One region of the Planococcus plakortidis genome, then DNA from elsewhere that is predicted to be linked to it. Evidence: a T-box and tRNA genes for the amino acid it is inferred to sense, from the RefSeq annotation. Region 1 holds a T-box; the other holds one or more tRNA genes.
What was found. A T-box is a leader RNA that pairs with one kind of tRNA and senses whether it is charged. The one in region 1 lies ahead of BBI15_RS07170 (valine--tRNA ligase), so its partner is inferred to be a tRNA-Val.
Positions count from the first base shown of each region.

Region 2: it has a tRNA-Val gene. The T-box ahead of BBI15_RS07170 (valine--tRNA ligase) is inferred to sense a tRNA for this amino acid. The anticodon was not compared.

Region 1 covers NZ_CP016539.2:1,409,678-1,413,079, reverse strand. The annotation lists gene BBI15_RS07170 (valine--tRNA ligase) at 1-1,903, opposite strand, end outside; T-box leader at 1,985-2,202, opposite strand; gene BBI15_RS07165 (AbrB family transcriptional regulator) at 2,224-3,273, opposite strand.
Region 2 covers NZ_CP016539.2:164,155-167,556, reverse strand. The annotation lists gene BBI15_RS16595 (LysR family transcriptional regulator) at 1-140, opposite strand, end outside; gene BBI15_RS00890 (citrate synthase/methylcitrate synthase) at 243-1,322, shown strand; tRNA gene BBI15_RS00885 (tRNA-Ala) at 1,385-1,457, opposite strand; tRNA gene BBI15_RS00880 (tRNA-Lys) at 1,482-1,554, opposite strand; tRNA gene BBI15_RS00875 (tRNA-Gln) at 1,567-1,641, opposite strand; tRNA gene BBI15_RS00870 (tRNA-Tyr) at 1,658-1,741, opposite strand; tRNA gene BBI15_RS00865 (tRNA-Val) at 1,772-1,847, opposite strand; tRNA gene BBI15_RS00860 (tRNA-Glu) at 1,853-1,927, opposite strand; tRNA gene BBI15_RS00855 (tRNA-Thr) at 1,985-2,057, opposite strand; rRNA gene rrf (5S ribosomal RNA) at 2,101-2,216, opposite strand; rRNA gene BBI15_RS00845 (23S ribosomal RNA) at 2,283-3,402, opposite strand, start outside.

The DNA.
Region 1 (3,402 bases):
AAAGCAGTCGCCCAACTTCCCCGAACTCGTAACGTTCTGCAAGATTTGTCACTTGCTCGATCGTTTCGTTGAGACGCGTCAAGATCCACGTATCGGCTACGGATTTCTCGCCTGTCAAATCGATGTCTTTATGCTCCATGCCTTCCATGTTCATCATCGCAAAGCGCGAGGCGTTCCAGATTTTATTGGCGAAGTTCCATACCGACTCGACTTTATCGTTCGAGTAGCGAAGATCCTGCCCTGGAGATGATGCCGTCGCGAGGAAGTAGCGCAAGGAATCCGCGCCGTATTGTTCGATGACATCCATCGGGTCGACGCCATTGCCGAGTGATTTCGACATTTTGCGGCCTTCTGCATCCCGTACGAGGCCGTGGATGAGCACGTCTTTGAACGGCTTCTCGCCTGTGAATTCAAGTGCCTGGAAAATCATGCGCGATACCCAGAAATTGATGATGTCATAGCCCGTCACGAGTGCATCGGTCGGGTAATAACGGCTCAACTCATCGTTTTCTTCCGGCCAGCCGAGTGTCGAGAACGGCCATAGTGCGGATGAGAACCACGTATCGAGTACGTCCTCGTCCTGCGTCCAGTTTTCAGCGTCAGCTGGTGCTTCATGGCCAACGTAGATTTCGCCGGTTTCATTATGGTACCAAGCCGGGATTTGATGGCCCCACCACAATTGGCGGGAGATGCACCAGTCACGGATGTTTTCCATCCAGTGTAGGTAGGTTTTCTCGAAACGGTCCGGCACGAAATTGACGCCGTCTTCGCTCTTCTGGCTGTCGACCGCTTTCTTTGCGAGCGGCTGCATGTCCACGAACCATTGCGTCGACAAATACGGTTCCACGACTGCGCCGCTGCGCTCGGAATGCCCGACCGAGTGAAGATGCTCTTCGATCTTGAACAATACGTCCATGTCCTGGAGGTCCTTGATGATCGCTTTGCGGCATTCGAAGCGATCCATGCCTTCATATTTGCCGGCGTTTTCGTTCATCGAGCCGTCTTCGTGCATGATGAGGACGCGCTCCAGGTTGTGGCGATTGCCGATCTCGAAGTCGTTCGGGTCGTGTGCCGGCGTGATCTTCACGGCGCCGCTTCCGAATTCACGGTCGACATAATCGTCTGCCACGACTTCAATTTCACGGCCGATGATCGGCAAGATGACTTTTTTACCGACCAAATGCTGGTAGCGTTCGTCTTTCGGATGAACCGCGACTGCCGTATCGCCGAGCATCGTCTCCGGGCGGGTCGTCGCGATTTCGATATGGCCCGATCCATCTGCCAACGGATAGCGCATATGGTAAAACGCGCCTTGTACGTCTTTGTAGATGACTTCGATATCGGAGATCGCCGTTTTCGTTGCCGGGTCCCAGTTGATGATGTATTTGCCGCGGTAAATTAGTTTCTTTTCGTATAATTTGACGAATACTTCGCGTACCGCTTTTGACAAGCCTTCATCCAACGTGAAACGCTCGCGGGAATAATCGAGCCCAAGCCCGAGCTTCGACCATTGCTGGCGGATATGGCCGGCGTACTCCTCTTTCCATTTCCATGACTCTTCCAGGAAGGCTTCGCGGCCCATGTCGTGTCGTGAACGCCCTTCTTCTTTCAGCTTGCCTTCGACTTTCGCCTGTGTTGCGATGCCGGCATGGTCCATCCCCGGCAGCCACAGTGCGTCATAGCCTTGCATGCGCTTCATGCGCGTCATGATGTCCTGCAAAGTCGTATCCCAGGCGTGCCCCAGGTGGAGCTTGCCCGTTACGTTCGGCGGCGGGATGACGATCGTGTACGGCGTCTTGCCGCTTTCCGGCTTCGCTTCGAAGAATTTATTGTCCACCCACCAGTCGTAACGCCCTTGTTCGATCGCCTGCGGTTCGTATTTCGTTGATAATTGCTTGCTCATCCAAATTCCTCCTCTTGGCCAACATGCGGCCCTGTTTTCTGTCGAACTTAAAAATGGATACAAAAAAACTCCTGTCGTCACGTAAAGGACGAAGGAGTTTTTCGCGGTACCACCTTTATACACAGGCAGAATTCGCCTGGCTCTCAAGTTCGATAACGGATTCACATCCGGTTTCCGCTACTCTGTTCACGGCAACTGCTCCGAGGTGACATTCAAATGCGGAACATGAAAGCCTCTCACCACTCGGCTTTCTCTCTGAAATGTCCCCGACACTTTACTATCCTCATCAACGCATCAATATCCTGTTAAATTCATTGTACTCAATAGCCTGATTTAGCGTCAAGCTTTTTCACGTAGTATGTCACGAGTGGCGCCGCGACGAGCAGGATGAAGAACAAACGGAACAAATGGAAGCTCGTCACGAGCGGAACGGCCGCCCCTGCTTCAAGCGCCGTGATCGTCATCTCTGCCATACCGCCAGGAGCCGCACTCAGGAAAAAGTCCAGGAAGAGGTAATCCGGCAACACCAGCTCGAGCCCGTAAGCAATCCCTGCCGAAAACGCGATGAGCAGTACCGTATTGAGGAAAACCGCACCTGCAATCCGACCGTCCATCGAATCGCCGAGCTTTTCCATCGATAAGCCGAGATGCGTGCCGATCAATACTTGCGCGATGATGATGACCAGGTTCGGAAGGTCGACAAGATCGCTGCCGGTCACGGTCTGGACGACCGCCATCGCAAGGACAGGCGCCATCAATTCACGGGCCGGGAACGAAATGCGCTTCATGATCCAATACAATACGTAGCCGAGGATGAGCGCGATGCCGAATGCATAAGGCGAGAACCGGAAACTCGCTTCCGCCATTTCTCCCGGTGACCGTCCCGACAGCAATCCCGCAAAGAGTGGCACAGTGAAGACGATGAGCAGGATACGAAAGGTCTGCATGACCGATACGACCGTCACATTGGCGGATTTCACTTCTTCAGCGATCAATACCATCTGAGACAAGCCGCCCGGCATCGAGCCGAGCAATGCCGTCGACATCGACACGCGCGTCATGCGCTGGAACAACCAGCCAAGGCCGATGGAAAACGCGACGACCGCAACGGTCATGACGAACATATACGGCAGGTCCGCCGCCATCAACAACACCGATTCCTGGGTGAATGCCGCGCCGATCTGGATGCCAAGCAGCAACAACCCGAGCGTGCGGAACACTTTCGGCCAATGGAACTTCATATCGGTCATTTGGCGCAAAATGAGAAAAGCTGCCATCGGGCCCAATAGCCACGGCAGGAACAAGCCGGTCAGGCTGAACAAAAAGCCGGCTCCGAGTGCGATGGCCAAGGTTATAAGAAAACGTTTCAATTCGTTACCAACTTTCGCTAATTAAAATATCCATTAGTTTTATATTACCAGACAATCAGACAGAAAATGAACTTCCATTCAAATTATCCTTTCATTAATTATTTATCTTTTTACTTTCACCTTTCAAGC
Region 2 (3,402 bases), 1.2 Mb from region 1:
AAGCGAATCCCTAAATACTCTTCCAATTGCCGAATATGCACCGTCACGCTTGGTTGTGACAACATTAAGCGCTCGGAGGTTTTACGGAAATTCAAGGTTTCCGCCGCATCGGCAAAAGTCCGCAGCCATTGCATTTCCATATTCATCTTCCTTCAATTAGTTTTTTTAATTATTTTAATTATAAATATTTAATTTTCATAATTAAAGAAGCAATTTATACTATGGAAAAAGGAGGAATTCACATGTTTCAAAAAGGCCTCAAAGGCATTGTCGCCGTTCAAACATCCATTTCATCAGTCGAAGGGGAGAAAGGCGAACTCCGTTACCGCGGGATATTAGTCAGTGAAGTAATCGAAGGCAAAAGTTTCGAACAAGCCGCTTACTTCCTATGGCATGGCCACTATGCTTCCAAGGAAGAACTCGCAAGTTTGACTGAACGATTAAACGCCTATCGGCAGTTGTCGGATTACCTCATGGCCATCGCCCGTACCCTGCCTAAAGAGACTTCATTAATGGATGGGATTCGCACACTCATCTCGGCATACCAGCATGCCGAATTCAAAGAATTGGCGATTCAACAACAAGCCATTGCACTGACTGCTGCCCTTCCGGTAATGACTGCTCTTCTATACAGGCTGAACACCGGACAGGAATTCGTCGCGCCAAGAAGCGACCTTGGCCATACCGCAAACTATCTATGGATGATCAATGGGCAAGTACCGACACATGCACAAACTGAAGCTCTGGAAACCTACTTGAACTTAACGATGGAACATGGCATGAATGCATCCACTTTCGCCAGCCGCGTCACCATTTCCACCGAATCCGATTTAAGCGCTGCCATTGTTTCCGCTCTTGGCACCATGAAAGGCCCCTTGCATGGTGGCGCCCCATCCGGTGTGCTTGAATTGCTTGATGAAATACAATCTCCTGAAAAGATAAAACCTGTGGTGGAGCGAAAACTCGCGCGAGGCGAAAAAATCATGGGGTTTGGCCACCGCGTATACCGGACAGAAGATCCACGCTCTATTTTGCTCCGTGAGAAGTGTCGGCAGTTGCAACAAGATGGTCCCTGGCTGAATCTTGCAGTCATAGCGGAAAATGAAATCACCCAGTTATTGAATGAACGAAAACCGGGCCGGGCCCTTCACACAAATGTAGAATTCTATGCAGCCGCTATCATGCGCTCTATCCAAATGCCGCCCGAACTATTCACGCCCACCTTCAGCATCGCACGTATCGTTGGCTGGACTGCCCATGCCATTGAGCAACAGCAAGATAACGTAATTTTCCGGCCGCAATCCGAATATATCGGAAACTAAAAAAACCCCGTATCCAATTGAATGGATACGGGGTTTTTACACATGGATTGCACATGGAACAATGGAGCCTAGGGGGCTCGAACCCCTGACCTCGACGCTGCCAGCGTCGCGCTCTCCCAGCTGAGCTAAGGCCCCGCGCGAAAAATGCGCAAAGATAAATGAGCCATGAAGGATTCGAACCTTCGACCCTCTGATTAAAAGTCAGATGCTCTACCAACTGAGCTAATGGCTCAAAATAAAAAAATGGCTGGGGTACCTGGATTCGAACCAGGGCATGACGGGATCAAAACCCGTTGCCTTACCGCTTGGCTATACCCCAAAACAAGATAAAAAACTGGTGGTGGGGGGCAGATTCGAACTGCCGAACCCGAAGGAGCGGATTTACAGTCCGCCGCGTTTAGCCACTTCGCTACCCCACCTTTATTCGATTAACATCCGAAATGGACACATGGTGGAGGATGACGGGATCGAACCGCCGACCCTCTGCTTGTAAGGCAGATGCTCTCCCAGCTGAGCTAATCCTCCATGAATGGTGACCCCTACGGGATTCGAACCCGTGTTACCGCCGTGAAAGGGCGGTGTCTTAACCGCTTGACCAAGGGGCCGTACAAAAAATTATAAAGAAAATAGTTTCCGATGTAAAGAAACTTTAAAGAATCAAAAGCTTCCAACCGGGCTCGAACCGGTGACCTCTTCCTTACCATGGAAGCACTCTACCTACTGAGCTATGGAAGCAAGGTAAAAGGAAATCTCGGTACAAAGTAAAAAAAAGAAAATTGCCCAGCGACGTCCTACTCTCACAGGGGGAGACCCCCAACTACCATCGGCGCAAAAGAGCTTAACTTCCGTGTTCGGGATGGGAACGGGTGTGGCCTCTTTGCCATCATCACTGGACTTTTTTGAGCTTGTTCGCTCAAAACTGGATAAATCGACATTGGGGGAAACGTGCGTTTCAGTTGGTTGGTTAAGTCCTCGATCGATTAGTATTCGTCAGCTGCACGTGTCGCCACGCTTCCACCCCGAACCTATCTACCTCATCGTCTTTGAGGGATCTTACTTGCTTGCGCAATGGGAAATCTCATCTTGAGGGGGGCTTCGTGCTTAGATGCTTTCAGCACTTATCCCGGCCACACATAGCTACCCAGCGATGCTCTTGGCAGAACAACTGGTACACCAGCGGTGTGTCCATCCCGGTCCTCTCGTACTAAGGACAGCTCCTCTCAAATTTCCTGCGCCCGCGACGGATAGGGACCGAACTGTCTCACGACGTTCTGAACCCAGCTCGCGTACCGCTTTAATGGGCGAACAGCCCAACCCTTGGGACCGACTACAGCCCCAGGATGCGATGAGCCGACATCGAGGTGCCAAACCTCCCCGTCGATGTGGACTCTTGGGGGAGATAAGCCTGTTATCCCCGGGGTAGCTTTTATCCGTTGAGCGATGGCCCTTCCATGCGGAACCACCGGATCACTAAGTCCGTCTTTCGACCCTGCTCGACCTGTCCGTCTCGCAGTCAAGCTCCCTTGTGCCTTTACACTCTGCGAATGATTTCCAACCATTCTGAGGGAACCTTTGAGCGCCTCCGTTACTCTTTAGGAGGCGACCGCCCCAGTCAAACTGCCCGCCTGACACTGTCTCCCAAGCCGCTTAGGCTTGTGGGTTAGAAGTTCAATACAACCAGGGTAGTATCCCACCGACGCCTCCCCCGAAGCTGGCGCTCCGGGTTCTCTGGCTCCTACCTATCCTGTACAAGTTGCACCAAAATTCAATATCAGGCTACAGTAAAGCTCCACGGGGTCTTTCCGTCCTGTCGCGGGTAACCTGCATCTTCACAGGTACTATAATTTCACCGAGTCTCTCGTTGAGACAGTGCCCAGATCGTTACGCCTTTCGTGCGGGTCGGAACTTACCCGACAAGGAATTTCGCTACCTTAGGACCGTTATAGTTACGGCCGCCGTTTACTGGGGCTTCGGTTCGCACCTTCGCTTGCGCTAAGCACTCCCCTTAACCTTCCAGCACCGGGCAGGCGTCAGCCCCTATACGTCACCTTACGGTTTTGCAGAGACCTGTGTTTTTGCT